4 regions of the Bowmanella yangjiangensis genome follow, and region 4 is predicted to be linked to each of the others. Evidence: predicted binding sites of a transcription regulator. Region 4 holds the regulator's gene; each other region holds the start of a gene.
What was found. The regulator sigma-54, encoded in region 4, starts transcription at its own class of promoters, with help from an activator protein. The targets are predictions, from matches to a motif close to GTTGGCACGNNNNTNGNNT.
Positions count from the first base shown of each region.

Region 1: the regulator sigma-54 is predicted to act here: its motif matches at 4,763-4,781, upstream of KJY73_RS12615 (ferritin-like domain-containing protein).
Region 2: the regulator sigma-54 is predicted to act here: its motif matches at 2,388-2,406, upstream of KJY73_RS12055 (DUF4097 family beta strand repeat-containing protein).
Region 3: the regulator sigma-54 is predicted to act here: its motif matches at 5,273-5,291, upstream of flgB (flagellar basal body rod protein FlgB).

Region 1 covers NZ_JAHDJU010000002.1:670,894-678,678, reverse strand. The annotation lists gene KJY73_RS12635 (LysR family transcriptional regulator) at 1-142, opposite strand, end outside; gene KJY73_RS12630 (peptidyl-alpha-hydroxyglycine alpha-amidating lyase family protein) at 238-1,170, shown strand; gene cueR (Cu(I)-responsive transcriptional regulator) at 1,259-1,672, opposite strand; gene KJY73_RS12620 (heavy metal translocating P-type ATPase) at 1,665-4,037, opposite strand; gene KJY73_RS12615 (ferritin-like domain-containing protein) at 4,255-4,689, opposite strand; gene KJY73_RS12610 (sigma-54-dependent transcriptional regulator) at 5,067-6,404, shown strand; gene KJY73_RS12605 (histidine kinase) at 6,484-6,729, shown strand; gene KJY73_RS12600 (sensor histidine kinase) at 6,738-7,785, shown strand, end outside.
Region 2 covers NZ_JAHDJU010000002.1:530,410-538,194, forward strand. The annotation lists gene KJY73_RS12050 (TonB-dependent receptor) at 1-1,617, shown strand, start outside; gene KJY73_RS12055 (DUF4097 family beta strand repeat-containing protein) at 1,691-2,353, opposite strand; gene KJY73_RS12060 (LVIVD repeat-containing protein) at 2,551-4,293, opposite strand; gene KJY73_RS12065 (amidohydrolase family protein) at 4,305-5,303, opposite strand; gene KJY73_RS12070 (3-hydroxyanthranilate 3,4-dioxygenase) at 5,313-5,828, opposite strand; gene KJY73_RS12075 (RidA family protein) at 5,830-6,267, opposite strand; gene KJY73_RS12080 (2-keto-4-pentenoate hydratase) at 6,269-7,051, opposite strand; gene mhpD (2-keto-4-pentenoate hydratase) at 7,061-7,785, opposite strand, start outside.
Region 3 covers NZ_JAHDJU010000001.1:1,040,495-1,048,279, reverse strand. The annotation lists gene flgH (flagellar basal body L-ring protein FlgH) at 1-425, opposite strand, end outside; gene flgG (flagellar basal-body rod protein FlgG) at 440-1,228, opposite strand; gene KJY73_RS04680 (flagellar basal body rod protein FlgF) at 1,254-1,997, opposite strand; gene flgE (flagellar hook protein FlgE) at 2,266-3,690, opposite strand; gene KJY73_RS04670 (flagellar hook assembly protein FlgD) at 3,706-4,392, opposite strand; gene flgC (flagellar basal body rod protein FlgC) at 4,410-4,832, opposite strand; gene flgB (flagellar basal body rod protein FlgB) at 4,832-5,233, opposite strand; gene KJY73_RS04655 (CheR family methyltransferase) at 5,336-6,169, opposite strand; gene KJY73_RS04650 (chemotaxis protein CheV) at 6,184-7,107, opposite strand; gene flgA (flagellar basal body P-ring formation chaperone FlgA) at 7,421-7,785, shown strand, end outside.
Region 4 covers NZ_JAHDJU010000001.1:118,453-126,237, reverse strand. The annotation lists gene KJY73_RS00600 (calcium/sodium antiporter) at 1-643, shown strand, start outside; gene kdsC (3-deoxy-manno-octulosonate-8-phosphatase KdsC) at 664-1,221, shown strand; gene lptC (LPS export ABC transporter periplasmic protein LptC) at 1,218-1,781, shown strand; gene lptA (lipopolysaccharide transport periplasmic protein LptA) at 1,765-2,283, shown strand; gene lptB (LPS export ABC transporter ATP-binding protein) at 2,288-3,013, shown strand; gene KJY73_RS00575 (RNA polymerase factor sigma-54) at 3,102-4,577, shown strand; gene hpf (ribosome hibernation promoting factor) at 4,605-4,892, shown strand; gene ptsN (PTS IIA-like nitrogen regulatory protein PtsN) at 4,953-5,396, shown strand; gene rapZ (RNase adapter RapZ) at 5,393-6,241, shown strand; gene KJY73_RS00555 (HPr family phosphocarrier protein) at 6,238-6,510, shown strand; gene rluF (23S rRNA pseudouridine(2604) synthase RluF) at 6,521-7,258, opposite strand; gene KJY73_RS00545 (DUF1272 domain-containing protein) at 7,385-7,693, opposite strand; gene KJY73_RS00540 (cupin domain-containing protein) at 7,693-7,785, opposite strand, start outside.

The DNA of each region.
Region 1 (7,785 bases), on a different contig from region 4:
TACCCAACAGGCTTTCCAAACGCGCCAGCGCCTTGCTGATGGCTGGCGCTTGTACATCCAAACGCTCGGCCGCCGATGCCAGGCTACCGGCTTCCACCACAGTGCAGAACACCTTAAGTAAATAGGTAATATCTTTATCCATTCATTCCCACCAGGAAACATTCACTTTCCGATTGGCATCTTAAACGGAAACTCAAACCACAGCACAATGAAGTTTCACTAACCGGAGATCCTAAGATGTGTTTTACCAAGACAAATATGCAAACCCTGGCGGCATTGCTGATCATATTAATGGCGTTAATAGCCACACCGCTGCACGCTGGCATAGTGGATGCCAGTCGTACCGGCTTTGTGTCATTACAACTACCGGATAACTGGTATATGGGCGAGGTGGCCGGCCTGGAATTCCTGCCATCCGGTGATTTGGTGGTGTTTAATCGCGGCCTGCATCCTTTGCTGATTTTCAGCAAACAAGGCCAGTTCAAGCGTGAAATCGGCCAGGGGCTGTTTCGTGTTCCCCATGGTCTGTTTGTCGACTCTCAGGGGGCCATCTGGACCACAGATCAGGAAACCCATCAGGTACTAAAGATGGATCAGCAAGGCCAGATCCTGCTGATCCTGGGCCGCAGGGACAGCCCCGGCAGCGGCTGGTTTGATAACGGTTACCAATTGAATCTGCTCAATGCGCCAAGTGATGTGGCACTGGACAGCCAGGGCAATATCTATGTAGCCGACGGCGGTAACTTTCGTATCGTCAAGTTCTCCCCAGAGGGTAATCTGCTTTCCAGTTGGGGCAGCAAAGGTGAGGCTACGGGGCAGTTTAACTTCCCGCATTCGCTGCTGTTTGATGAACAAGATCAACTGTATGTCACCGACAGGCAGAATGGCCGCATCCAGATTTTCACCACCGACGGTCAGTTTATTAAACAGTGGCAGGATATTGGCTACCCCTACGAACTTGAACGTTTTGATGCCAACACCCTAATTTTAACCGACGCCAGAAGCGGCGAGATCAATAAAATTGGGCCGAACGGTCAGGTCTTGGAGCGCTTTGGCCGTTGGGGCAAGGGGACATCGGAGTTTGGTTTTCCCCACGGTCTGGCGGTGGATAAACAGGGTGTGGTGTATGTGGGTGAGTTACTTAACTGGCGAATCCAAACTTTTAAGTAACCGGCCATCGATGTTACACAAGTCAAATGGGTAGCAGACACTCGATTCCTAAAGCCTCTGCTACCCGACCAGAATCCTAAGCAAATGCTCAAACCATGGATTCTGGCCCGGCCAGGGAGTCCAGAATGGCGCAGTCCGGGTTACTGTTACCGCAGCACTGATTAGCCAGCTTTTCCAGCACCCCATGGATCTGCTGTAATTCGGCAATCTTCTGCGCCACATCCTGCAGGTGCTTTTCAGCAATGTGCTTCACTTCCCGGCTTTCCCTGCCTGGGTCGCGCCATAAATTCAGCAGGGAGTGGATTTCTTCGAGCGAGAACCCCAACTGCCGACCACGGCGGATAAAGTTTAACTGACGCAGTTGCTGTGTATTGTACAATCGGTACCCCGCCTCGGTACGAGGGGTTTTGTCCAGCAGGCCGGACTGCTCATAATGGCGGATCATTTTAGCCGACAGGCCACTGGCCTTTGCCGCTTCACCTATGGTCAGTAACTTAGTCATGTTTGTTTTCCCTCCAACGCTGCAACAACAAGGCGTTGCTGACCACCAACAAACTACTGCTGGCCATCGCGGCACCGGCAATAATAGGGTTAAGGTACCCTAGTGCCGCCGCCGGAATGCCAATCACATTGAAAATAAAGGCCCAAAACAGGTTCTGACGAATTTTTTGATAGGTCTTACGCGCCAGAACCAGGGCGGTCGCCACCAGGTTCGGCTCACCGCGCATTAAGGTCATGGCCGAGGCACTCACTGCCACCTCGGTGCCGGTCGCCATGGCCATGCCCAGATCGGCCTGAGCCAGAGCCGGTGCATCGTTGATACCATCCCCCACCATGGCCACTTTAAAACCCTGCTGTTGATAACGTTTTACCCAGGCCGCTTTGTCCGCCGGCAGCACTTCCGCTTCAACATTATCCAGCCCTAATTCAGTGGCAACCTGCTGCGCGCTGGCTTTACTGTCGCCGGTCAGCATCGCCACTTTCATACCCTGACGCTGCAAACGCTGCACCGCACTTTTGCTGCTGGCTTTGATTGTGTCAGAAAAACACAGCAGCCCCACGAGCTCAGCGCCGCCATCGTTAAGTACCGCCAGCCAGGAAATAGACGCCCCGGCCACCATGACCTTGTCCATAGGCAGCTCCAGTTTGTGCTCACGCATCCAGTGGCTACTACCCAGCAGCCAGGTCTGCCCCTGCATATCGCCGGTCACGCCTTTACCTGCCACCACTTTAAAGTTGTCTACCGCCAGGGTGCTGACATCCTGTTGCTGGGCTTTTTGCACCACGGCTTTGGCCAGTGGATGCTCACTGTTTTGTTGCAGCGAATACGCCAGTTGCAATAAATCCTGCTGACTATCGGTTAACGCCGTTAACTGACTGAGTTGCGGCTTGCCTTCAGTTAAGGTGCCGGTTTTATCAAACACCACTAAGTCTATGCGCTGGGCCTGTTCCAAGGCCCGTGCATCCTTAACCAGAATCCCCTGTTTGGCCGCCGTGCCAGTGCCAGCCATAATGGCTGCTGGAGTCGCTAAACCCAGGGCACAAGGGCAGGCAATCACCAACACTGCCACCGCGTTTAAGATGCCAGTCGTCCAGTCGCCAGCGCCCAGACCCCAGCCTAACAAGGCCAACAGCGCAATCAACAGCACCACGGGCACAAACACCGCACTGATGCGATCCACCAGGGCTTGTACCGGCGCCTTGGCACCCTGAGCCTGTTCGACCAGACGGATAATTTTGGCCAGGGTGGACTCAGCGCCGACTTTGGTGGCCACCAGCTCCAGCACCCCATCCAGATTCACCGAACCGCCAATGGCGTTATCGCCCACCTTTTTATGCAGCGGCACGCTCTCACCACTGATCATGGACTCATCCACCTGGCTGTCGCCGGATTGAATCTCACCATCCACCGGAATACGCTCACCGGGCAGCACCTTGACCTTGTCACCGCTTTTTAAACTGGCGGCCGCCACCTGCTGCCAACTACCATCGCGCCATAAACGCGCCTCGATGGGTTGCAGATTTTCCAAAGCTTTTAGCGCATCTGTGGTGCGTCTTTTGGCTCGGCGTTCCAGATATTTACCCAGCAGTACCAAGGTTAATACCGCGGCGCTGCTTTCAAAATACAGATGCGGCATGCCCTGCCCATCAAACACCGTCCACAAATACAACGACAAGCCATAGGCCGCCGAGGTACCAATGGCCACCAGCAGGTCCATATTGCCGCTGCCGGCTTTTATGGCCCGCCAGCCCGCAGAATAAAAACGCGCCCCAAAGTAAAACTGTACTGGCGTGGCTAGCAGCCATTGCCACAAGGGCGGCAGCATCCAATCGCTGCCAAACAGCATGCCGACCATGGGCAGCACCAGCGGCAGAGTTAACAAGCTTGCGCCTATTACCGGCCAACTATCGCGCTGGAAAAAACCCGGTTCGCTGGGTGCTTTGGCCTTGTCTGCGCTATCGGTATCCAGCAACTGATAGCCCGTCTGCTCAACCGCCGCAAACAATAGCGAGACATCCAAGCCTACCAGGTATTCAATGCTGACCTGTTCACTGGCCAGGTTGACCCTGGCATCGACTACGCCGGATACCGCTTTTAACGCCTTTTCCACCGTACCTGCACAGGACGCGCAGCTCATGCCCCCCACCCCAAACTGGCTTGTTTGGGTAGGCACTTTGTATCCGGCCGCACCTATGGCCGCGATCAAGGTAGCCGCATCAACATCGCCTTGCACTGTGGCGGTTTCGGCAGCCAGGTTAACCTGAGCTGTGGTTACGCCCTGCACTTGCAGCAAGGCTTTTTCAATACGTCCCACACAGGACGCACAGCCCATGCCGCTAATAGGTAACTGCACGCTATTTGCCATGTTTATCTCCAACATCAGCTTAGATAGCTTAAGGCTAAAGTTTAACCTTATGGGAAGGTCAAGGTTGTATTTTGAGAAATTGGCAGCAACCTAGGCAAGCGCATTAAGGCTAATTCCTGCAGGGGAGGGTATTAATTGAAGCAATAAGACAATATCGGAAGGCCAACTCGTTGTTTGAAAAAAAATGCCGCCCCTTGGACGGCATTAGCCAGCGGCATTAAGCGGTGGCGCGTTGCAATGCCTTCATTTCATCGTGGCACACCTGCATATCAGCTTTCACCTTTCTCAGCACAATGGCGCACTGAGGTGGCTGCTCACATTTCAAGGCATCATCCAAGGCATCCAGTAGTTTGTCTTCCACTTCCTCAAGCTGGTCCACATAAGTGTGCTCTTTGTCGGTGCTGATGCTGCCCAGCAACTTAGTGTAAAAACTGCGCAGGTCCACGGCCAACGAGGTATCGTCTTCGATCTCGCCGTTTTCTGCTACGGCAAAGGGCTGCAGCGCTGATACTGCGTTCTGTTTAGCAGTGATCATCCGGTTGAACATATGCTTGATATGTACACTGGATACCTTCTCCCTGGCTTCTTCGTAAAATTCAATGCCGCCGTTAAGTACTTTAATGACGTCTGATACCTTACTTACTTTCGACATAGTCTGTCTCATCACATGTTTCTCCATTGTTGCTAAATCAGAAGGCCGCTTGTCGACCCTGTCAGGCTGACTGATGCAGAACCCGGACCAACCACCAAAACAAAGAGAAAAATCCATATAAATCAATAACAAAAAACAAATTCATGTAAATGCCCCTGCCCCTGAAACGACCGCCCTCTATGAAAGATTTTCCATGTCGGCTGAAAATCTTTCAGGCTTGCTGTCCCTCAACAATAAGCCAATGCAACAAAACGGAAACAGCAATCCGCCTTTCGCTGCCATGGCAAGATAGGTATGATGTTTGCAGTGTTTCAGGGTATGGAACACTGACGCGGTAGAATTCCGCTGGATTCAGACCGGCATAATAAGGATGTATCTTGGCAACTATATTACTCGTCGATGACGATTCGGACTTTTGCAGCATTGCCTGCCACTTAATTGAAATGCTCGGCCATGAGGTCTACACCGCATCCACGCTAGAGGACGCCAGATTGGCGCTTGGCGACATGCGTTTTGACCATCTGCTGCTGGATTTTATGCTGCCCGACGGCAGCGGCCTACATCTGGTTGATTATATTCGCAGCCATGATATTCCCGTCAAAATCACCATGATTTCAGGTCACCCGGCAGTACGGGGAGCGCTCACAGAATTGTGCGACGAACACATTGCCCACCTGACCAAGCCCATTGATGGCGATGATCTCAACCGCATCCTGAATCCGACCAAAGCGTCGTCGAATCGCAATAGCCAAGCACGCCGAAATGACCAGGCCATGCATTTTAATCACCTGATCGGTGAATCAGTGGCCATGCAAAAGCTGTATGAAATGATCGAGCGGGTCGCGCACACCACTGCCAACGTTATGCTGTTTGGTGAAAGTGGCGTGGGTAAAGAAATGGTTGCCAAGGCTATTCACCATGCGTCGGGCCTGAATGGGCCGCTGGTATGCACTAACTGTGGCGCACTGCCCAAAGATTTGATTGGCAGCGAACTGTTCGGCCACGAAAAAGGCGCCTTTACTGGCGCAACCGGGCAAAGAACCGGAGTATTTGAGCAAGCACAGGATGGCACGCTGTTTTTGGATGAAGTCACCGAAATGCCTATGGATATGCAGCCCACCCTGCTCCGGGTGCTGGAAATGCGCAATGTCGTGCGCGTCGGTGGCAACAAGGAAATTCCGGTAAATTGCCGGGTCATTTCTGCCACTAACCGGCCTATGCAAGAAATTGGTCAGCAAGGGGTTATCCGAGAAGACATCTATTTCCGTCTGGCCGTGTTCCCCATTCAAATCCCCCCTTTGCGCGAGAGAATGGATGATCTGCCATTGCTGGCGCGCAGTTTTCTGCAGCAGTTAAATAACGAACATCAAACCGACTATCTATTAACCGACGAACACCTGCGCCGTCTGATGCAATACGAATGGCCGGGTAATGTCAGGGAATTACGTCACAGTATTCACCGCGCCTATATTATGGCCGACAGGGACAGTGGGGAAATACAACTACCAGACTCTTTTGCCTCACCTTTCTCGGCCAAGCAATCCAAGGCCCAGACCCTGATGCCGGGCCGCACCATTGAAGAAGTTGAAAAAGAACTGATTTACGCGACGCTGGAAAAAGTCAACGACAACAAAACCCATGCCGCCAAGATGCTGGGTATCAGTACCAAAACCTTGTACAACCGTTTGCATGCCTACGGGGATTTTAGCCAGTAACTTTTTTACATCAACAGTTGATCCATTTGCCCGGCGCTACATATAAGTCCGGGCATTGTCTGCCAAAAGGAGTAAGCAGGTGCATTCTCATCAAGGTCCTATCCACCAGCTGGTTCACGACGCCAGACGGCCCCTCAACAACATTTCTATGCAGGCCGAGCTGCTGAAGTTGCTCGCCAACAAAGGCGCCGACGAAAGCCAACTTATTGATGCAGCAGATAAAATAGTTCGCTACTGTAAAGAATGCAGCCAGATACTGGAGGCCGTATCAGAACAGGCCGAAGCCGATGCTGCCAGCGCCGGGCGCCGCCCGCAACAGAGTTGAACGAGGATATGCAAAACAAAACCATCTGGTGGCTGATTGGTGGCCTGATACTGGCGATCACCTCAGTAAACACCTTGCTGGCCCTGCGCAGCAGCAATGAAATAGCAGGTATTCAAAAAAGCCTGACCAATACCGGTGAGGTAATGATGCTGCTGGATGAACTCTACATCAGTGTCACCTTGGCCGAGTCCGGGCAGCGCGGCTATTTGCTGACTGACAATGAACGCTTCTTGGCCCCCTATCAGGAACAACTGCAAAAGGTCCACACCAGCATTAACAATGCACGTGCCATCAGCTCTGAAATCAAAGGCCAACAATATCGCATCGAGGCCCTGATTGATTTAGTCCATCAGCAATTTGCTGAGCTGAGCCGAACCGTGGAGATGGCCAAAGGCGAAAAAGACTTGTTGGCGGTGCACGAAGTCAAAGTGGGTAACGACGTGTTATCGACCCGAATCGCTGAGGCATACCGGCAAGCCATGCAGGCGGAAAGTGAGTTCAGAGAATCCCTCTACCTGGATTTTTCTATCGCTCAGCACCGGGCAGACAACACCTTCTACCTGTCGTCAGCCCTGACCTTTGCGCTGTTGATTGCGGTTTTTTATCTGACCCGCATGAACTTGAAGAATGAGCTGCGTCACAGAACTGAATTGGAAGCGCAAAACGATACCTTGGCGCAAAAAGTTGAAGAGCGCACCTTTGCCCTGAAGATTTATGCCGATGAACTCAGCCGCAGCAACCGCGAACTGGAAGAGTTTGCCTTTGTGGCGTCCCACGACTTGCAGGAGCCGCTGAGAAAAATCCAGGCCTTTGGCGACAGGCTGCTTAATGCACAGCAGCAACAGCTGGATGAAACCAGCCTCGACTACCTGGCCAGAATAAATAAGGCCGCACAGCGTATGTCTAACCTGATCAGTGACTTGCTTGCGTTTTCCCGGGTTACAACGCGGGGCAAGGAATTCTCAAGCTGTGATTTGAATAAAACTCTCGCGCTGGTACTGGACGACCTGGAAATCAGCATTGAAGAAAGCCAGGCCGAGGTTGAACAGGATAGCC
Region 2 (7,785 bases), on a different contig from region 4:
CCAAGCCAACCCCAGCTAGACGAAGTGCGGGTACCTGCGTATCACCCGGACGCTATCGAAGTAGGAGGCCCTGACCCCTTTCCCGGCAGTGCCTCTAACAGTGGCGTGCTGTTTATCCGACCACTGGGGGCTGGTTCCGAGCCCAATAAAGATGACAAAGTTTACCAAAGCTGGCGTTATCAACTCGGCCTGAAAGGCGACTTGACCAATGATTGGAGTTGGAAAGCCACCTGGACTACCAGTGTCAATGAAGCAGAAAACGCCCGCAAAGATGTGATTACCAACAATTTGCAAGCGGCCTTGAATGGTCAGGGTGGGCCAAACGGCGATGCATTTTATTATTGGCTGTCGAGCAGCCAGGATAAAAATACCCCTGAGATGTATGACTTTATCTTTGGCGAGTTTGGCTATCAGGCTAAATCCAGCCAAAGCGTATTTGACGCCCATGTCACCGGTGATTTATTTGAACTGCCAGCCGGTTCGCTAGGGGCTGCTTTTGGTGTGCAACATCGTACCGATAAGCTGGAATACGATTTTAACGAGTTATCTAACGATCTGGTGTTTAACTTTTTTGGTGGCGGTGAAGATTTTACCGGGGAACAGAAAGTGTGGGCGGCATTCGCCGAATTCTCCATTCCGTTGACTTACGATCTGACGATGCAGACCGCGATACGTTACGAGGATTTTGACTTGGCCAGTACCACTGACCCCAAAGTAGCCCTGCTGTGGACCCCAAGCCAGGACTTTAGCCTAAGAGCCAGTTACGGCACCTCGTTCAGAGTGGCTACCGTGTTTCAGAATGATTCCCAGTTTATTACGCCGCAAACCGCCAATGATCCGCTGGCCGGTGGTGATGAAGTGAGTTTTATCTCATTGCTGACCGGTGATCCAGAGCGCCCATTAAAGCCACAGGAGTCTGAGGCTGTGAACCTGGGGATGAGCTGGACCTTCGCCGAAGATGTTACTTTGAATCTGGATTACTGGCGCTTTGATTATAAGAACTTTATTACGCCTGAGTCCGCTGCAGCATTGCTGGCTGTCGACCCGACCAGCAGTCAGATTGAGCGCGGACCGGGTGGCGAAGCGGTGAAAATCACCACTTACTACCGCAACGCCGGCTCGGTGCAAACCGATGGCATAGATTTCAGCTTGTTCACGGATCTGGACATGGGGGAGTGGGGTAACCTGCGCCCTATGCTGGATGGTACTTATCTGCTCAGCTATGACCTGGACGATCCGCTACTCGGCCCCATCGATGGCCTGGGCAATGTCAACGATGAAAACTTTGGCGTATCCACCGTCGAGCTGCGCGCTAATCTGGGCTTGCTGTGGAGTAACGGTAAGCACAGTGGCAATCTTTATGTTCGCCATATTGGCGATTACCAGAATGACAATGAAGACAACGCTAAAGTTGCCAGTTGGACCAAGATAGATATGCAGTACATCTATCAGATGGATCCTTTGCTAAGTACGGGGGAGGGCCCAAGGTTAATGGTGGGGGCGCAGAACCTGTTTGACCGCGCCGCCCCTACCGTGCGCAATTCGCTTGGCTACGATGCCACTGTGCACGATCCCCGTGGTCGCATGGTGTATGTCAATATAAAACAGGCGTTTTAACCTACGTCAGCTTTGCAATAAGGCGGGCTAGGCCCGCCTTATTTAAGGTTTTTATACTAAGACGCTTGGACTTTTATTCTGCGCTGTAACGGCGCTCAACTTTGTTCAGCAATGCCGGATCTTCCAAGTCCAGCTTTACTGGCTTATGCAGAATAATACGACCCTCGATGCGGGCATTTTTGTCGACAAACAAGGTCGGCTCGTCATCGTCACCCCAGCTTTTATCTTTGCGGTGATTAAACACTACATCACCTTTAATGGTGGTACTGCCTTTCAACACGATATCGCCATTCAGGGTCTCCAGATCTTTACCAACCTCTGCGTCATCCAGCAGGATATCGCCATTCACTGTGCTGATATCTCCAGCTACCTGGGCGCCGCGTTCCAGACTGATGCGACCATTTACGGTTTCAAGATCGTCACTCACTCGCAAGTTCTTACCAGCAATGATGCTGCCGTTGACGGTTTCAGCTTCTTCCACTGATACATTGTCGCCCAGTTCGATACCACCGTTGACTGTGCTGACATCTCCGGCGCTGCTGCGATGACCAATGTCAATTCCGCCGTTGACCGTGCTCAAATCGCCTACCTTACGGTCACTTTGAATATCAATACCACCAAATACCGTGCTTGAATTTCCATGTTCATCAACATCACCACCCACGTGAATAATACAGCCGGAGAGTAAGGTCACGCTGAACAGTGGCACCAGCAGAGCGAGAGTATGTTTTTTCATGTTAATCCTGTTGATTTTGCTTTTTGATATTTAAAAGCAAGCCTCAGGCCACATAAGTAAGCTGTTTAAAATCAATTGGTTATGTATTTGTTGTGTGGAGTAAATAAATAGGTTTTGCCAAACTTTGGCACAATTCGCCACTTTTGCTGAAAAATAAGCCACTCAATAAAAAGGAGCCTTACGGCTCCTTTTTCTGATTAGGGTCTTGGCGGCCATGCCTGCTTAGGTGGGGCAAAGCTGGGCTCACCCAAAAGCGGGCTGGACAGGGCGTAGAAGCCATGGTTAGTAAACAGCCAGAATAGGTTGCGGTCGTACTCCACATAAACCGAGTGGGACAAATTGCCCATGGCATAGCTGGCTACCTGATCTTCCTTAAAGGGTGGCACGAAGTAGGCAGCAATTTGTGGTTTATCCGGGTTGCTTACGTCAAACACCTGCAAGCCGGCATTGTAGAAGTTAAACGGCAGAATACCGGCTTTGTGACTACCCGGTTGATGATAGGCACCAGTGCGTTTTGGACCAAAGCTACCACGACGCTGACAAAAATCCGTAAAGGATGCGTCGGCTGGCGGCTTGGGACGAGGCATCACACCTTTCACCTTGGGATTGGCCGGGTCAGACACATCAATAATATGGATATCTTTGTAAGGCTCGTAGCAGTCTTCGTTGAGTGGGTAGCCACTGAAATACACCAGACCGGTTTCTTCAACCTGGGACACATCGACAAAATCCCCTTCGGTACCGGCAATATTGGCTGGGAACTTCAGATTACTGACCACCTGCATATTGGATGGGTCGCTGATATCCACTACCACAAAACCTAACCCGCCCATGGCGCCATAACCATACTTACCACCCTGGGAAGCCGGTTTGGGAATAAACAGTGGCATACGAGAGCCCATCCAGGAGGTACGGTTTCCTGCACGCGGATCTGCTTTGAAGACCGCCTCATGCTCCGGGTCGCCGACGATTTGCCCAGGCAAACCTAGCATATCCAAGAATCTGGGGTTAGTCGGATCAGACATATCCCAGGCCTGATAGCCTGCGCTGTATAGGTCATTGGGGTATTCGGTCAAACCCCAGCGCTTATCCGGGGCTGCGGAGACATACATAATGTCGTCGCCGAAATAAGCGGGAATATCCCTTACCCCTGAACCTTGCTGCTGTCCTACAGGGGCATCCGCATGCAAGATGTCAGTGGTCCGCTCGGCAATTAGTTTCCAGTCTTTGGGGAGCGGTCCATTCATCTCGTAGACTTTAAAGCCTTTAAGGTGATTGGCGTTGCGAATTGCTTCTACTTTATCTGGCTGGCGGTATTTATCACGTAGCAAACCGAAACGACGAATCTCAAATGCTTGCACCATTACATATTTACCCAGCTTTTTGCTCCATTGGATACTGGCCGCGCCCATCATGTCGTTTTCTGCATACGGATTTTGTTCTTCACCGTCAGGGCCGTTAGCGCCCCAGGTGTGGCCCCGGGTCAGAAGCAGTTCAACGCTCTTGGGGTCCGTAATATCAAATATCTTCAGATCACGGCGCACATATTGGTAGAGATAGCGGCGACCATTGAAATCAACAATATTCTGCCAAGTATGAAAAGGCTCTACCGTAATAGGGTAGTAAGCTTCCACCTTCATATTCTTGATGTAGCTGTTGGGATCCCAGTAATCCAGTTGCCCTTCAAAAGGAAAGGCATCATGAGACTCCGGGGTCGCCTTGGGATGCACGAAGCTGCCATCTGCCTGCATACCATAACTACCAGGCACTGGATTAGCCGGCGTGCGGTCACCACCCAATTCAGCCTGGCGCTTAACTATAGGGTCCTTGATGTTAACCGGCGTGTCTTTGCTTATGTCCCAGGGACTGGCGATTAAACCCGTGCTGACAACCAGCGCAGCGGCTATGGCACTCAGCGGGAGCCTTCTATAATTCTGCATGTCGGTCTCCGTTATTTATTAAGGTTAAAAAATTCAGCGGCGTTATCTGCCAGAATGCGTTGCTTGGTCTGTGCGCCTAGCTCATCGTGGCTTTTTACCAGCTCACCTATGACCTGCTCACCCAAAGGAAAGGGATAGTCTGAGCCCAGCATCACCCGCTCTTCGCCCATGGTTTTGACCAGTAAGGCCAGGGCATCGGGGTGAAATACCGCCGAGTCCACATAGAACCTGTCCATGTAGCTGGAGGGTAGGTTAGGGCAGTCTTCGCGCACGATATCTCTGTGTTTCCAGGCGTTATCCACGCGGCCAATCAAATAAGGGAAACTGCCACCACCATGGGCAAAACAGATTTTCAGGCTGCGGGGCAAACGCTCAAAGGCTCCCGATAAAATCAGGGATAAAATCGACAGTTGCGTTTCGGCAGGCATGGCGACCAGCCAGGGCAACATATATTTAGGCATGCGCTCGGGGGCCATCATATCCCAGGGATGGATAAGCACAGGTGCGCCAATATCGGCGCAGTGGTGCAAGAAGGTCACAATACCTTCGTCATCCAGATTCTTCAGACCCACATGGTTACCAATTTGCACCCCCACATGGCCATTGGCCATACAACGGGAAACCTCAGCGCAGGCCGCGTCGATATCCTGCATGGGCACCTGACACAGGGCTTTGAGGCGTTGGCTATCCGGAGTGCAAAGTTCCAGTGCCTGGTCATTCAGCCAGGCAGCCAGCGCCAAAGCCTGTTCCACGGGGCGGTGGTAGGCAAAAAGTACCGGTGTGGCGCACATAATCTGGATGTCGATACCAAGCTTATCCATATCTGCCAGGCGTTTTTGGCTGTCCCAGCAGGCATGGGTAATAGGCCGGAATAGTTTGCCGTCAATCAGAATGTCTGCTTGCTCGGCATTCTTGTGCACCACTTGTGGCCAGCCCTGGCTGTTAAAACGCGCAGCGAAGTCCGGCAAACTAGCTGGAAAAAAGTGCGCATGCATGTCGATTAACTTCATGGCCAACTCCTATTTGCCGGGGTGCAATTCGCCACAGGCACTGCAGGTGCGTAATTGCTCATTTTCCTGAAAAGCTTTAAACAGCGGGGGCAGGTCTTTGACGATGGATTTCAGTTCCACTTGCACTTCATGCAGCAGGTGGTTGCAGCTCAGGCAGTACCAACGAAATGCGTCATGCTTGCCCTCTGGGCGTTTGGGCTCAATAACCAGACACAAGCTGCCTGCCTCGGGGCGTTGCGGAGAGTGGGGTACATAAGGGGGTAACAAAAATACGTCACCCTCTTTTAGCTCCAGTTTATATGGGCCGTTTTCCCCCATGATGTTGAGGTACGCATTGCCTTTCATTTGGTAGAAGAACTCTTCTACCGGGTCCACATGGTAGTCAAAGCGCTGATTAGGGCCACCCACTACCGTACACATCAAGTCTGCATCTTCCCAAATCAATGCGTTGTTGACCGGCGGTTGCAGCTTATCTTTATGGTCATCCAGCCATTTTTGGAAATTAAAGGCTTTGAGTTGTGTCATGTTAGCTCTCCTTGACCGCGTTGGACTGCGGCTTATAGGCCACCGCCTTGATTTCAATCAGCAGGTGCGGATGTGGCAACTGATGTACGGCTACTGTGGTACGGGTTGGTCCGTTGGCATCGAAGTACTCGCTATATACCTGATTGTAAGGACCAAAATCATTCATATTGACCAGAAAGGTACTGATTTCTACTAAGTCTGCCAGGGTTGCCCCTTCGACGGCCAGAATATCGCTGATGTTGTCAATCACCGCACGGGTCTGGGCGCGGATATCCAGATTGGTGGTGCCCATAGCATCCACTTCTGCGCCCACTATGCTGTTATCTGGCAGGCGCGAGCTGGTGCCCGAGACAAACAAAAAATCACCGGCTCGCTTAATGTGGGGAAACTTGCCTCTTGGTGTGGCTTTACCACTGACCAGGGTTGAACGGTTAGTCATATTATTCTCCGGCATGCAGATGGACCTGACCCATGCTGCTGGTATGCAAGCAAACATGGTCGCCAGTACTGAGCGGATGTGCCGCCGTGGCCGCGCCGGCCAGCACTATCCAACCGGCTTCCAGACAAATATCGGACTCTGCCGCCAGGCGCGCCGCTTCCACCAATGAGCGCCAGGGATTGCCAAGAATGGCCGAAGATGAACCTATCTGTACCGGCTTACCGTTAACTTCCATCACCATGGCCTGATTGCGGATATCCTGCTTGGGGGAGCACCACTGGCCCAATACAAAGCCGGAAGAGGAGGAATTGTCTGCGACCACATCGGCCAGCGAGAACTTAAAGTTGGCATAACGTGAATCGATAATTTCCAGCGCTGGTGCAACAGCATCTACGGCATTCATGGCTTCCAGCAGACTCACTTTGCCTTTGAGGGTTTTATTCAGGCGAAAGGCAATTTCCGGCTCAATTCTGGGGTGAATAAAACGCTTGAGACTGACACTGTCACCTTCCACCAGTTGCATAGTGCTGGTCAGACGGCCCCAAATCAGGTCATCCACGCCCATTTGCAGCATTTTTGCCCGGCTGGTAAAGCCCATTTTAATGCCCAGCAGCTTTTCGTTGCGGCTCATGCGTTTCTCAATACCGGCGGCCTGAATCTGGTAAGCCTGCTTCAAACCAATTTCCGGGTAGTCCAGACTTAGCTGCGGCGTAGCCTGGCTATTCAGCATGGCTCTATCCAGAATCTCGGCAATCTGCATGGTTTGATGTTGTTTATTGTCCATGGGCCTTCCTTATCGTGCGCTGAAACTGGCTCTTACCGAGCCAAGTCCACTGATTTCACAATCAAAAACATCACCCGGCTGGACTGCGACCATGGGGCCAAGGGCGCCGGTCAGAATGGTGTCGCCAGCACGCAAAGGTTGCCCTAACTGTGCCATGGTTTTGGCCAGCCACAGCGCTGCACTCAAAGGGTGACCCAGGCAAGCTACCCCGGCACCGGTGGAAACCGGTTCACCTCGACGGCTTAAACTCATACCGCATAGTTTGAGGTCTATCTGGCTAAGGGGTGTTGGTTTGCCACCCAGTACATACAGACCACTGGAGGCGTTGTCGGCTACGGTATCGACAATGCGGATATCCCAGTTTTCCACCCGGCTGCCAACTATCTCAAGCGCTGGCAGCGCAAAGGCGGTGGCGCGTAGCAAATCCGCCAGTGTGGGCTGCTGCATGGTCAGATCCTGCTCCAGCACCAGGGCCACTTCGGCTTCAATTTTAGGTTGCAGTACAGCAGAGAAAGGAATCTCTTTGCCTTCGGCTATGGCCATGTCAGCAAACAGGGCGCCAAAATCGGGCTGGTCAACACCAAGCTGGGTTTGTACCACTTTGGATGTCAGGCCGATTTTCCGACCGACTAAACGGCGACCCTGCTGTTGCCAATATTCAGTATTGAGCTGTTGTACCCGATAGGCACTCTCAAGATCGTTGTCTGCCAATAATGTACGCACAGGAGTACAAG
Region 3 (7,785 bases), 920 kb from region 4:
GAAATGTTGCCCACCAAGTTATTGCTCTGATTGGCAGTCGCGGAACCTGTGAAATCATTACTCGATGTAACTCCGAGCTGAACGGATTCACCGCCAATGGCTAGTGGGTTGCCAGCGAGTCCGGTAATAGGATCCAGTGCCATTTCAGATGCGCGATTGGTGTTTGTTCCAGCAGATTTTCTGGCCGTGGTATTTTCCCGCAGTACCACAGTGATGATGTCGCCAATACGGCGGGCTTTTACATCCGAATACAGACTGCTGGAGAAGTTATCCTGAAAGATAGAGCCGTCATCATTGACCTTTTGCTCAGGAATATCCGGCATGATAGGCGCAAAAAACGGGTCGTTGGGCGCCGGCTGCATCGGTTGCGTGCTGGAGCATCCAGCCACCAGCAAGAACAGCATTGACGACATCAGGATTTTCATGGCACTACCCTTCATTAAAGTTGCTGGATAACCTGGCCAAGCATCTGATCCACTGATGAGATCACTTTAGAGTTCATCTCATACAAACGCTGACTTTCAATCAGATTAACCAGCTCTTCGGTTACATTAACGTTGGAGGTTTCAAGGGCCCCCTGTATCACCGTACCAAATCCAGCCAAGCCGGGTACTCCTTGCAGAGGAGCGCCACTGACCGCCGTCTCTACATACAAGTTCTGGCCAATAGGTTGCAGACCGGTAGGATTGATAAAATCCGAAATCGTGATCTGTCCCAGCACCACGGGATCTGCCTGGCCGCGAATTGTCGCTGATACTTGGCCATCCTGAGATACGGTGATCTGCTGAGCATCTTCCGGCACTGCAATAACAGGTTGTAATTGAAAACCGGCACCCGGCGTGACAATTTCACCATTCTCATTCAAGGTGAACTGGCCATTGCGGGTATAAGCTATAGTGCCGTCGGGTTGTAGGATCTCAAAGAAACCGCGGCCTTGAATCATCATATCCAGCGAATTGTCGGTTGTTTGCATGTTGCCTTGGGTAAAGGCTTTTTGCGTCGCCACAACCTTTGAGCCTGCACCTAACATCAGGCCAGAAGGCAGTTCAGTATCTGCCGATGAACGACCGCCAGGCTGATTGATATTTTGATAAAGCAAGTCTTCAAATATCGCCCTACCTTTCTTAAAGCCGACAGTACTGGCGTTAGCCAGGTTATTGGATACCACCGAAACATCGGTTTGGGCCGCATCCAGGCCGGTTTTGCTGATCCATAATGCCGGGTGCATAAGTCACCTCCGCCTTGTCTTTTAATTACAAAATTTGAAGCAGTCGATTGGCTCGCATGTCCAAATCAGCTGCTTCTTTCATCATTTTCACTTGCATTTCATACTGACGCTGCAAGGTAATCATGCTGACCATTTCTTCAACAGGATTGACGTTACTGGCTTCCAAAGTGCCATTCGCCAGTCGGACATTCAGGTCGCCATCGGCTTGCTGGCCATTCTTCAACCTGAACAAGCCATCCGCACCCCGTTCCATTTCCGCCACATTGGGATTCACCAGCTTTAACCTGTCAATCTCTTCGAGCACTTCAACAGGTGCGCCTTGAGGGCGGATAGATAAAGTTCCGTCATTGGCAATGTCTATCTTGGACAGAGGTAACGGTAATGCGATAGGGCCGCCGTCACCAATCACCAGATTGCCATGACCATCCTGAAGTAAGCCATCCGGCCCCACTTGCAGATTGCCAGCCCTGGTGTAGGCTTCATTACCTTGCCTGTCCTGCACGCTTAACCAACCTGCTCCCTGAATAGCCACATCCAAATCGCGGTCGGTACGAATCATGGCACCGCCCTCATAGTCGTTGGTGGGACTTTCTGTCATAGAGAAAACCCGGGTTGGTAACCCTTCACCAAACGCAGGCATGGCTCTGGCCTGCTCCAACTGGGCTTTAAAACCATTGGTCTGGGCATTTGCCAGGTTATTGGCGCGTACGGCAGTGGCCAGTAAATCTTGTTTGGCACCACTGGCAGCAATGTAGAGCAACTTATCCATGACGGTTTATTGACTCAAAGACAGACTTAATCTGAATTGAGCAATTTTGGTGCCAGAATGGTTAGGTGTTAGGTGTTAGGTGTTAGGTGTTAGGTGTTAGGTGTTAGGTGTTAGGTGTTAGGTGTTAGGTGTTAGGTGTTAGGTGATTTTATGATGAATCAGCTATTTTGAAGCCTCATAGTTTTTCCCTCTTTCGAACAGGCTAAAAAAGAAGGGGTAAGACGATTGCTCATCTTACCCCTTTCGCTTCTCTCCTAACTATCTATCTCTAGCGGATATTCAGTACTGTCTGGTTCAACTGGTTATTCACTTCCAGGGCGCGTGAGTTAGCCTGGAAGTTACGCTGGGCGACAATCATATCGATCAATTCTGTAGTTAGATTGACGTTGGCCGATTCTAGCGCCTGAGAGTTAATATCGCCGTAGGTTCCTGTGGTAGCTTCCCCGGCCAATGCTTCACCAGACAGAATACTTTCTTTCCATTGAGTATTACTCTGTTGCGTCAGACCCTGTTCGTTAGCAAAACGAATCAGGCCAATACGAGCAACAGGGTCAAAAGTACCGTTTGAGTACTTCGCCAATACCAAACCATCTTTATTGATCTCTATCCCGGTTAAACGACCAACCGGCAGACCGTCTTGTGACAAAGTGGTTGCCACAAAAGGATCGGCATATTGCGTTGGTTCTTCTGGTGTTTGTGGACCTGTGGAGAAATTGAAATCGATTTTCAGCGTCTGAGTCGTATCGGCACCATTAGTTAAAATTGAACCTAGTTGCGCAGTCTCCAGTTTGTAGTCAGAGGTGGCCACGCCGTCTGCTGCAAAGATACCAATAAATTCACCACCGCTATTAAATTCTAAGCGTGCAGCCGTCACCGGATTGCCAGTGGCATTACCTGCATAGTTAACAGCATCGCCAGGAGCGGGGACTGCTGGAGGAGGGGCTGGCACAGGTGGTACAACGCCGGTAGAGTCATTGATATTGACTAATTGATCATCTACCGCAGTCACCATCACCCACTGGTTGGGATTAGCCGGTGCCGGGCCAACGGTGCCGTCTTTTATAAAATAGAAGGTCTGCACATGGCTATCACCCAATGAGTCGTAAACCGTAATCGAAGTCTTAGCGTGATAACTTAACTGATCGGCAGGGTCAAATTGTGCAGGATCCAAACCCACAGCGCTGGCTGGCAGGTTCATTTTCATATCCACTTCGGTGGTAGCCTGAGGTGCACCGGATGAATCTGGTACACGAATAGGCACCATAGTACTGGTCGCCACCGACGCAGAGGTGCCATCGGCGTTAACCGGAAAACCTAACAAGTGTTGGCCACCAGAGTTAACAATATAGTTATCGGAATTAAGCTTGAACATACCTGCACGGGTATAAGAGAAATCCCGGGAAGACAGATCCGGCGCCATGGCAAAGAAACCATTTCCGCTGATAGCTAAATCCAGCGCACTCTCGGTAAACTGCAGAGCTCCTTGAGTAAACTGCTGAGCCACTTCCTGGGTCAGAACACCGTCGCCCACTTTAGTACGCGAGCCAGCCAGTAGTGAAGTGGCATACACGTCACCAAACTCCGCACGAGACTGCTTAAAGCCCACAGTATTTACGTTAGCGATGTTGTTCGCCGTGGTATCCAGATCGCGCTGTGCAGCGTTCACTCCACTTAATGCTATATTGAAGGACATCTTGGTTCTCTCCTATCAGCTGCCAATCTGCAGCACGTCAGCGAGCTTCACGCTCTCTTCGCCGGCCAGATTGAGAATGACACCCTGGGTACTGGACGCCAGGCTGACGCTATTTACATGACGGTTAATGGCAGTAGGTAAATCAATACGCTGCTCACCCACTTTAGCGGTAGCGGTAATCGTATAGTTGCCGGGTGGCAATGGATTGCCGCTGTTGTCCGTACCATCCCAGTTAAATTCGATGTTGCCGGCCGCGTTAGATCCCAGGCTCATGGTTCTGACAGTCTGACCACTTTTATCTTCGATGGTGATCTTCATATCATGGGCCGCTTTTTCATTGATGATCACCCCTGAGAGTTCTGCGCCCTCGGCATCTGTCAATGTGCCTTTATCACCAATCACCAATACTTGCTGCCCAATCAAACCTGACGCCGCTAGCGCCTGACTGGAGTTCATGTTGGCAGCAAACCCTTCAAAACTGCTTTGCAACTTACTTAAGCTGTCCGCCATTGTGAAACTGGTCATCTGGGCGATCATCTGATCGTTGTCTACCGGCTTCGTTGGGTCCTGCTGGGCAAGCTGCTCGGTCAGCAAAGCAAAGAAATCTTCCTGCTTTAACTGCCCATTGGTGTTTTCTGGCGCTTTAGTTTCCTGGGGCCAATAAAGGTCGCGGATATCACTATTGTTAACTGAATTTGTCATCTGTTAATCCTCAGCCCTTACTGCCCTTGACCAAGCTGCAGTACCCTGCGGAAAATACGCTTAGTGGTATCAGCAACTTGAACATTGGTTTCATAAGCCTTAGACGCGGACATCATGTCAGCCATTTCTTCCACCACATTGACATTCGGCTTATAGATGTAGCCATCCTTGTCAGCCATTGGATGACCTGGGTTGTATTCCATTTGCAATGGTCGGTCGCTCTCTACAATACCGAGAACTTTAACGCCGGTACCAGCGGTTTGGTCATCAATGGCTCTTTGCATTTCTGCGGCAAACACGGGCTTTCTGGCCCGATAAGTTTCATCAATGCTGCTGCTGACACTGTTGGCATTGGCAATGTTGCTGGCGGTCGTATTTAAACGTACTGACTCTGCACTCATGCCAGTGGTAGCAATGTTCATGACATTAAACAGACTCATCAGCCTTGTCCTCCGCTAAGGGCTTTCTTCATCCCTTTAAATTTACCGTTAAGAAACTCGATGCCAGCCTGATAACGCATGCCGGTATCTAAGAAGCTATTACGCTCAACCTGCACATCAACGGTATTGCCGTCGCCGGTATCAGGCTGATTTGGTACCCTGAACATTTGTTCGCCGGGATTTCTGATTTCCACAGCAAAGTGTTTCTCGTGGGTACGGGATAGACTGGATGAACGCTCGGCCTGAGCCGCTTGCATAGCCGATTTAAAATCAATATCGCGAGCTTTGTAACCGGGCGTGTTGGCATTAGCCAGGTTTCCGGAAATGACTTCCATGCGTTCATCTCGCACTTGCAAGGCGCGATGATGCAAACCGACTAATCTATCTAAGCTGATTGCCACCTGTTTCTCCTAAGCACGAAGCTTGTGTTAGGAAAAACTTAGCAATACACGTGCCAGTTCAATGGTGTCATCAAACCGGCAGTGTTGAATCTTGCAGGAAGGCTATTGTTTTTTAAGGTAATACAGGCCTGGATTACAACGCACCATGCTGAACGCATCGGACAATCCAGACATAGATTCGGAGGCACCGAGGAACAAAATTCCTTCTTTGTTCAGGCCTGCGGCAATTTGTTGCAGTATCTGTGTTTTGATCTGTGCTGAAAAGTAAATCAGCACGTTGCGGCAAAACACAATGTCGAACTTGCCTAACGAGCTGTAAGATTCCAGCAAATTAATCGGCCGAAACGAAACCATATTCGTGACTTGCGGCCGCAAGCGCATCGTACCGTTTGCCGTGGGCTCGAAAAACTGACGTTTACGCTCATCAGATAAGCCTCTGGACAATGACAGATTGTCATACTCTGCAGTTTTACAGCGGTTAAGCATATCTGAAGAAATATCCGTTCCCACAATCTGCACACCGCCAGGGAAAGCCCCGGGACTACGTTGCAGAAACTCCAGAATGCTCATCGCTATGGAATAAGGCTCCTGGCCGGATGAACAGGCCGCAGACCATATACGCAGAGGACCCGCTTTACCTTTAAACTTCTGTAACAACTCATTTTTCAGCAATTCAAAGGGGTAAGTATCGCGGAACCATAAAGTTTCATTGGTGGTCATGGCATCGATCACCGCTTCACGCAGTGTTCGGTCGCGACCATTCACAACATTACCAATCAACTGAGGAAGATTCGCAACATTGAAACGACGTAACAAGGGCGACAATCTGCTACGCACTAAATACTGTTTATTGTCGCCTAAAACGATGCCACATTGACGCTCCAGATAATCCCGGAACATGGCATAGTCTTGGATTCCTATCTCTTTATCAGGCACAAATTAATCTCTAATTATTCAAGACCTAACCATTTCTTGACCGAGTTGGCCAATTCGTCTGGATGGAACTTAGCGATAAAATCGTCTGCTCCAACCTTCTTTACCATTGCCTGATTAAATACCCCACTCAGTGAGGTATGCAGAATCACATGAAGGTCTTTCAGCTCGGGGGAGTTTTTGATTTCTGCAGTCAGAGTGTAGCCATCCATTTCTGGCATCTCAATATCTGATACCAATACGCCTACACGATCAGTCACGTTACCAGTATCTTCAGCCAGCTCTCGCAAACGAACCAAAGCCTCCATACCATTTTTGGCTGTTTCAATTTTCAGCCCCAAGCTTGTCAATGCTTTTACTACTTGGTTACGTGCGACGGAGGAGTCGTCGGCAACAAAAATAAGCTTATCCTGAACCGCGGATACATCCAATCCGGCAATCACCTCCGCGCTAACATCGGTTTTCAGCGGCGAAATTTCGTTGAGTATTTTCTCAACATCCAGAATTTCAACCAGCTCGTTATCAACTTCGGTGACCGCCGTCAAATAACTGGCGCGCCCTGCCCCTTTGGGTGGCGGCAAAATAGAATCCCAGTTGATGTTGATAATCCGCTCAACGGAATTCACCAGGAATCCCTGCACCGACCGGTTGTATTCAGCAATGATAATAAAGCACTTGCTGATGTCTTCGATAGGTTTACCGCCGGTGGCTAAGCTTAAATCAATCACTGAAATAGTTTGCCCACGGATGTGTGCAACACCACGCACAAACTTGTTAAGCTTTGGCATAGCAGTCAGGGGCGGACACTGTAAAACTTCCCGCACCTTGAACACATTAATACCAAAACGCTGTCGCCCACGTAACTTAAATAGCAGCAGCTCCAGCCTGTTTTGCCCAACCAGTTGTGTACGCTGGTTTACCGAATCTAAGATTCCCGCCATAAAACACCTCAGTGATGAATCAATTCAGGCACAATACTTGCGATAACTCATTCAATTGCGCATAGGTTGCCTTAGAAGACTTGAATTAGGCCTTTAGCCGACTGATTTTTGACATGCCGAGGTGTTTTCATCCCCGGCCTAGTTCTCGTCAACCCTTCGGCTTAAAAACCTGCGTATATATTGCTTCCGTCAATAAGCTTAACGGGTAGCGAACACACATACGGTTTCAATGCCCAGACCCTATGTTACTAGAATTTGTCTTTAAGCATAGCCAAAGTGGCCTGAAGTAAACATGATTAATTCAGCTAGAGTTATGAGAATATTGATTTTTTTGCTACTAACCATAAAAAGTGTCGGCGTTTTAGCCGAAGTGCCGGCTATTGCATCACCACATCAGCAAGTCAGCGACACGGCCAGACAATATGTGCTAGAACGTCTTACCCAGTTAAGTCCTGATACCAGTCAATTGGATGTGGAAGCTGCGACTGTAGATGAACGCTTACAAATCCCTCAGTGCGCTGAACCTTTTATTGCTCAGGCTAGCGAAAATAGCCTGTCGCAGTCTAATGTCACAGTCCGCGTAAGTTGTGTCTCATCTAACTGGTTTTTATATGTGATGGTTAAAGTTCGCCAAACCCAAGCTGTTGTGGTGACCAAAGTGCCGGTTTCCCCCGGCAC
Region 4 (7,785 bases):
GCCAATTTTACTCTTGGTATCATTGCTGGCGGCATATTTACTCTGGGATGGTGTGCTGGGGTATCGGGAAGGCCTGTTGTTGTTGCTTCTGTTCTTTTTGGTCATTGGTTTGCTAGCTTGGCTTTCTCTGCGAAGTGATAAAGCGGACCCCCTCAACACAGAGGTGGATAAAGAATTACCGCGTTTATCCAGCTCAAAAGCAGTGATATGGCTGCTGGCAGGATCACTGTTACTTCCACTTAGTGCCCATATAATGGTAGATTCCGCCACACATATTGCCAGAACTCTAGGCATCAGTGATTTAGTCATTGGGCTAACCATTGTCGCCATAGGTACCAGCTTGCCCGAGTTAGCAACAAGTGTTGCCGGAATACTCAAGAAAGAAGATGATTTAGCCTTAGGAAACATTCTGGGCTCCAACATTTTTAATATACTGGCGGTTTTATCCATGCCAGGAATGTTGGCCCCGGGTTACATAGATCCTCAGGCCATGCAGCGTGATATGCCAGTAATGTTGGTATTAACCCTGCTACTTGTATTGTTTTGCTTCGCCATAAAAGAACGCCGACGTGTAGAACGCTGGCAAGGCGGATTGCTGCTGGCTTGCTACCTAGCGTATCAAACCAGCCTGTTTCAAACTTAAAACACGCAAAAGTACATTGAATGACAAGCCCAGTTTCGACCCTCTATGGCCACATCGACAACAGCCTGTTCGAGCGCTGCAAAGCTATTTGTTTGCTGGTTTGCGATGTAGACGGAATTTTCTCGGACGGACGAATTTATTTGGGTAACGCCGGCGAAGAGTTAAAAGCGTTTCATACCAGAGACGGTTACGGTGTAAAAGCGCTAATGAATATAGGCGTGGAAGTGGCCGTGATTACCGGCCGAAAATCCCGCATTGTCGAAGATAGAATGCGCGCCTTAGGCATCAGACATATCATTCAGGGAGAGGAAAACAAAGGCTTCGCCTTGCAAAATCTGATGACGGAACTTGAATTAACCTCTGAGCAGGTCGCCGCCATGGGAGATGACATGCCGGATTTGAGCATGTTTGAGCTATGCGCTTTGAGCATATCTGTGCCCGATGGCCATCCTTTTGTAAAGCAACAAGCTGACTACATTACGCAGTGTTCAGGTGGCTTTGGGGCAGTGCGCGAGGTTTGTGACCTGCTCCTGCAGGCCCAGGATAAACTGACCATCAGTCACGGCAGCAGCATATGAACCGCTTAACCTTAAGTATACTTCTGCTGTTCTTGCTGATTGTGGCCACCAACTACAACTGGTGGCAGGACAGCGAACAACCCCAGACAAACCAACCCAGGGAAGATGTATGGCAGCCGAATTATCAGGCGCGCAATATGCAAACCAACCTGTATAACGAGGAAGGGGTTCTCACCCACAGCATCCATGCTACCGTCATGGAACATTATGAAGCCCTGGGTTTTACCTTGTTTCAACAGCCTCAATACAGCGTGTTTGTTAAGGCTGATGAGCCCCCTTGGGAAATTACCGCCCAGGAAGGCACCTTATATGAAGACAACCGCATCCAATTGGAAACCAATGTTGAGATCCGCAGTCTCAGTGAAGACGGCATTTTACAAACCATCAATACCAGCTTTATTGAAATCGATCTCAACAACAAGATCATGCATTCAGACCAGCCCGTGACTATTTCAGGCGTCAATTACACCATTCGCGGCAATGGTTTTAGTGCTGATATGAATAACAAACAATTTGAATTACTGGATCACGTAGAGACCATCTATGGCAAAGACAACTAAACTGAACCTGCTGCTGACCGCCTTGCTAATCAGCGCCGCTGCCAATGCCATCAATCAGGACTTCAATGAACCCATCCGAGTGGCCTCTAAATTCCAGTCCGGAGATGGCATCAACAAAATCTCCATCTTTCGGGAAGATGTAAAAATCACTCAGGGTTCACTCAGCATTGAAGCGGGTGAAGTGGAAGTAAATGCCGAGCAGGGTAAAGGCCGGGAAATTTTTATCGCCCGCGGTAATCCTGCCGAATATCAGCAAACCATGGCAGATGGTAGTCGCATTCGAGCGTTGGCAAACCATATCGAATACCATGTAGAAAAACGCACACTGACGCTTAGCGGAAATGCTGAGCTACATCAAAACAGTAGCAGTGTCAGCGGTGATAAAATCGAATTCAACATGGAGAAAGAGCAGTTGGTTGCCCAAGGTTCAGATGACGGAGATGGTCGCGTAGAGACAATATTCCAGCCTGAACCGAAGAAAAAACCCGTGCAGGAGAAGTAACAGCATGCCCACCTTGAAGGCCTCACATCTGGCCAAAAGCTACAAAAACCGCCAGGTGGTGCGTGATGTCAGTTTGCAAGTCAGCGCCGGACAGATAGTTGGTCTGCTGGGACCCAATGGTGCGGGTAAGACAACCTCTTTCTATATGATTGTTGGCTTGGTGCCCATGGATAAAGGCCAAATTTTTATCGACGACGAAGAACTCAGCCACGAACCTATGCACGTTCGAGCTCGTCGTGGCATAGGTTATTTGCCACAGGAATCATCCATTTTTCGCAAGTTGACGGTATATCAAAACCTGATGGCTATTTTGGAAACACGTAAAGAGCTGAATCAGGAACAACGCGAGCAAGAAGCCGACGCTCTGTTGGATGAGTTCAATATTAACCATATCCGGCATAGCACCGGCATGAGCTTATCCGGCGGTGAAAGGCGCAGGGTTGAAATTGCCAGAGCCTTGTCTGCCAATCCTCGCTTTATTTTGTTAGATGAACCTTTTGCCGGTGTCGACCCTATCTCTGTCAGCGATATTAAAAAGATTATCCATCATCTCAAAGACAGAGGAATCGGCGTTCTGATCACCGACCACAATGTTCGTGAAACCCTGGATGTGTGTGAGAAAGCCTATATTGTCAGCCATGGTGAATTAATCGCCGAAGGCAGCGCCGAACAGGTGTTGAATGACAAGCAGGTGAGAGATGTATACCTCGGAGAACAATTCAGGCTATAGTTAAGGCGTATGCCGCAGGGTACCTTGACCTTTGCTAAAACGCCCATATCAATATCTTGAAAGGCCATTGGAACATAATAAGAAGTAGATGAAGCCCGCATTACAACTAAAATTCAGCCAGCAGCTCACTATGACGCCGCAACTGCAACAGGCCATCCGCCTGCTTCAGTTGTCCACGCTGGATCTACAGCAGGAAATCCAGGAAGCCCTGGACTCCAACCCATTGTTGGAAGCGGATGACGGACAGGACTTCTCTGCCGGAGACGTGCAGGATTTAAATAGTCCCGACAATGAATCTCTTTCTAATGGCGAGCACAGCGAGAGCCTGGAAGCCGGCGACGCATTGGAAAAGCAGGAACTGCCCGATGAGTTACCCGTAGATACCACTTGGGATGAATACTACAGCGCCTCTTCGGCCCCCGCTTCGTCTTCTACAGCCAGTGATGATGATGCCATTTACCAGGGGGAAACCTCTGACAATATTCAGGATCACCTGCTTTGGCAGATGCGTCTGACCCCTTTCAGTGAAACCGATGCTGCCATTGCCATTGCCATTATCGATAGTATTGATGAGTCTGGATACCTGACAGTCAGTACCGAAGATATCCTGCAAAGCCTGGATATTGAAAACGAAGAGGTAGAACTGGATGAAATTGAGTGTGTACTGAAGCGCATTCAAATGTTTGATCCGGTTGGGGTAGGCTCCCGTTCAGTGCAGGAATGTCTGCTGGTGCAGTTGCGTCAATTTGCACCGGACACGCCTTGGCTGGAAGAAGCCAAAGCATTGATTAATGAATATAGCGATCTGCTGGCTGCCAAAGATTACCGAACTCTGATGCGCAAAGCGCGTCTTAAAGAAGAAGAATTACGCGAAGCACTGCGGTTACTGCAAACGCTCAATCCACGCCCTGGTAGCGCCATTGTCACCAGCGAACCGGAATACGTTATACCGGACGTATCTGTTGCCAAGAAAAATGGGCGCTGGATAGTAGAGCTGAACCCTGACAGCTTACCTAAGCTGAGTATTAACCAGCAGTATGCCGCCATGAGCCGCAATGCGCGCAATTCCAGCGACAGCCAGTTTATTCGCTCGCACATGCAAGAAGCGAAATGGTTTATCAAAAGTCTGGAAAGCCGCAATGACACCTTACTGAAGGTCGCTAACTGTATTGTTCAGCAGCAACAGGGCTTCTTTGAATACGGCCCAGAAGCCATGAAGCCTATGGTATTGAACGATGTGGCAGAAATGGTAGATATGCATGAGTCCACCATTTCCAGGGTAACCACACAGAAATATATGCATACGCCACGCGGCATTTATGAGCTGAAGTATTTCTTCTCCAGCCACGTAGCAACCGAAAGCGGCGGGGAATGTTCATCTACCGCTATTCGAGCTCTGATTAAGAAACTGGTGGCGGCAGAAAAACCTGCCAAGCCACTTAGTGATAGCAAAATTGCGCAGTTGTTAGCCGACCAAGGCATTATGGTTGCCCGGCGAACAATCGCCAAGTACCGGGAATCACTATCGATTCCCCCATCTAACCAACGCAAGAGTCTGCTGTAAGACTCGCCAACAAAAGGAAGAGGCACTATGCAAATCAACCTTACTGGTCATCACGTTGAAATCACCGATTCTCTTCGCGACTACGTTGATAGTAAATTTACTAAGTTGGAGAGACACTTCGATCACATTAATAATGTTCATGTCATTCTGAATGTCGAAAAGCTGAACCAGAAAGCGGAGGCTACATTACATTTGAACGGTACCGAAGTCTTTGCTATTTCCGAACATACTGATATGTATGCTGCCATTGATAGTCTTATCGATAAGCTTGATCGCCAGGTGCTCAAGCATAAGGAAAAGATGAAACGCCATTAGGCCCACTGATGCCATAAACAGGCTTAGCCTGTTTATGGCCACACAGACAAAAAACGCAAAATGGAAATCAAAGACATCCTCACCCCAGACCGCACTGTATGTGCAGTACAAGGCTCCAGCAAAAAACGCATTCTGGAATCCATTAGTGATATTGCCGCCCAACACCTTCCGGATATAGGCCAGGATGCCATTCTGACTAGCTTACTTAACCGGGAAAAGATGGGTAGTACAGGCATTGGTTGTGGTATTGCCATTCCTCACGGACGCTTAGCCGGCCTGAGTAATGTAACCGCAATATTGGTTACCAGTCAGCCAGGGGTCGCATTTGAAGCGATAGACAACCAACCGGTCGACATATTTTTCGCTATATTGGTCCCCGAGGACCAGGCACAAGGGCATTTACAAACCCTGGCCACCATTGCCGCCAAATTGAATGACAAGGAAACGGTAAAAAAACTGCGTCACGCCCAATCAAATCAGGAACTATTTGAGGCTATAGTGTGAAACTCATCATCATCAGTGGTCGTTCCGGCTCAGGGAAATCTATTGTACTCAGAGCGCTGGAAGATCTTGGTTATTACTGTGTAGACAATATTCCCGTTAACCTGCTCCCTACCCTCACCCATACTGTGGTGGACGAATATGATCAGGTGGCCGTTAGTATTGATGTGCGCAATCTGCCCAAGGACCCGGAAGAACTGGTCGAAATTCTCGACTATCTGCCGTCGACCTGGGAGTTAACCATTCTCTATCTCGACGCCAGTGATGATGTACTGATTAAGCGCTTTAGCGAAACCCGTCGTTTGCACCCCTTGTCCAAGCACAGTAAGTCACTGACAGATGCCATTCAGTCTGAGTCGGTGCTGCTCGGCCCGATAATCGAAAGAGCCGATTTGTATATCGATACCGGTGAACTGTCAGTACATCAACTGGCCGAGCTGGTTCGAGAACGTATTCTGGGCAAGAAAAGCTCGCGCCTGGTGCTGGTATTTGAATCCTTTGGTTTTAAGCATGGCATTCCCAAGGATGCTGATTATGTGTTTGATGCGCGTTTCCTGCCCAATCCCCATTGGGAGCCGGAACTTAAGAATCTCACCGGCTTAGACCCTCAGGTTGAAGCTTTTCTGGGTTCGCAGGCCATTGTCACCAAGTTTATCTGGCAGATACAGAACCTGATATCCACTTGGTTACCGCATCTGGAGCGGAATAACCGCAGCTATGTGACTATTGCCATTGGTTGTACCGGTGGCCAGCATCGTTCTGTTTTTGTGGCAGAGAGTCTGGCAAAAACCTTTAGGGCCGTGCATCCGGATGTGCAGATCCGTCACAGAGAGTTATCACGCAAATGAAATTAGAAAAGACCCTGCTGATTCAGAACAAGCTGGGCCTGCACGCCAGAGCAGCTACTCAGCTGGCTAAACTGGCGGTGCAATTCGATGCCCAGGTCACCCTGGTACAAGGTGAAAAGTCCGCCTCAGCCACCAGCGTGCTGGGGCTGATGATGCTGGAAAGCAGTATGGGCAAGGAAGTCGTGGTGATCAGCGAAGGTCAGGATGCACAAGCCGCGCTGTCAGCAGTTGAACAACTCATCCAGCAAAAATTCAACGAAGCGGAATAAGGTTGTTCACTCAGGCCGTTTTCTTCGAATGGGTAATTGCCTGATTAATCTCAGCCATTTCACTATCAGACAGGTCTCGCCACTGGCCTGGTCTTAAATTCCCCAGCTCAACATTCATAATACGCACGCGTTTCAAACTGACCACCTCATAACCGAGGAACTCGCACATACGTCGAATCTGTCTGTTCAGGCCCTGCGTCAGAATGATACGAAATGAAAAACGCCCGGTAGCTTTTACTTTGCAAGGCTTGGTCACCGTACCCAGAATCGGCACACCCTGACTCATTTGTCGGGTAAATCGCTCACTGACCGGCTGGTTCACCGTCACCACATACTCTTTTTCGTGTTCGTTGCCTGCCCGCAAGATCTTGTTGACGATATCGCCGTCCGTAGTCAGGAAAATCAGCCCTTCAGAGTCTTTATCCAGACGGCCGATGGGAAAAATGCGCTGCCGATGACGAATAGCATCGACAATATTGCCGCGCACACCGCGCTCTGTGGTGCAGATAACACCGACAGGTTTGTTGTAGGCAATATAAGTGCGATCAGACTTATCCATGGCACTGGCGCCCACACCTTTGCCATCCACCGCAACTTGGTCGCCAGGCATCACCTTGGTGCCTAACTCCGGGATCTGACCATTAATAGTCACCCGTTTTTGCTCAATGAGCTTATCCGCCTCACGACGCGAACAATAGCCAGAATCACTGATAAATTTATTAAGCCTGATGGCGCCGTTTTCGCTCATATATCCTCCAGCGCCCTTGCGCCAGGGAATTTTAATCTATGCGGCAGTGCAGATCACGGTAAAACTAGCTAATCAAACTGGCATAGCTGTTCGCTGGCAGATCAGAGGCAGGAAACTTGCCGGGCTTTAGCGCTCAGCCGGTGGAATCGAAGCTAGTTTTTGGCTAAAGGTCTGCATCTCTTCGACGCAATAACGGCTATGCACAGCATTCGTCGAAGCCGGTTGTTGTGTCAAACTCACTCCGGGGCGATAAGCGTTTTTGGGACGTACCGGCCTTGGCATAAAACCGCCTCCACAATTTGGGCAAACATTTTGCAAAACACGCTCAACGCAGTCCCGACAGAAGGTACATTCATAACTGCAAATCAGTGCCAGTTGCGAATCCGTAGGCAAGGCGCGGTTGCAACATTCACAATTTGGTCGTAGTTGAAGCATCAGAGGCTTCCCTGCTTTTCCACCACCAGGATCCTGGCTTCCCCAACGGGAAAAGCACAGTGCTCGGTTCCTTCATTGGCGAAAAAAATGTC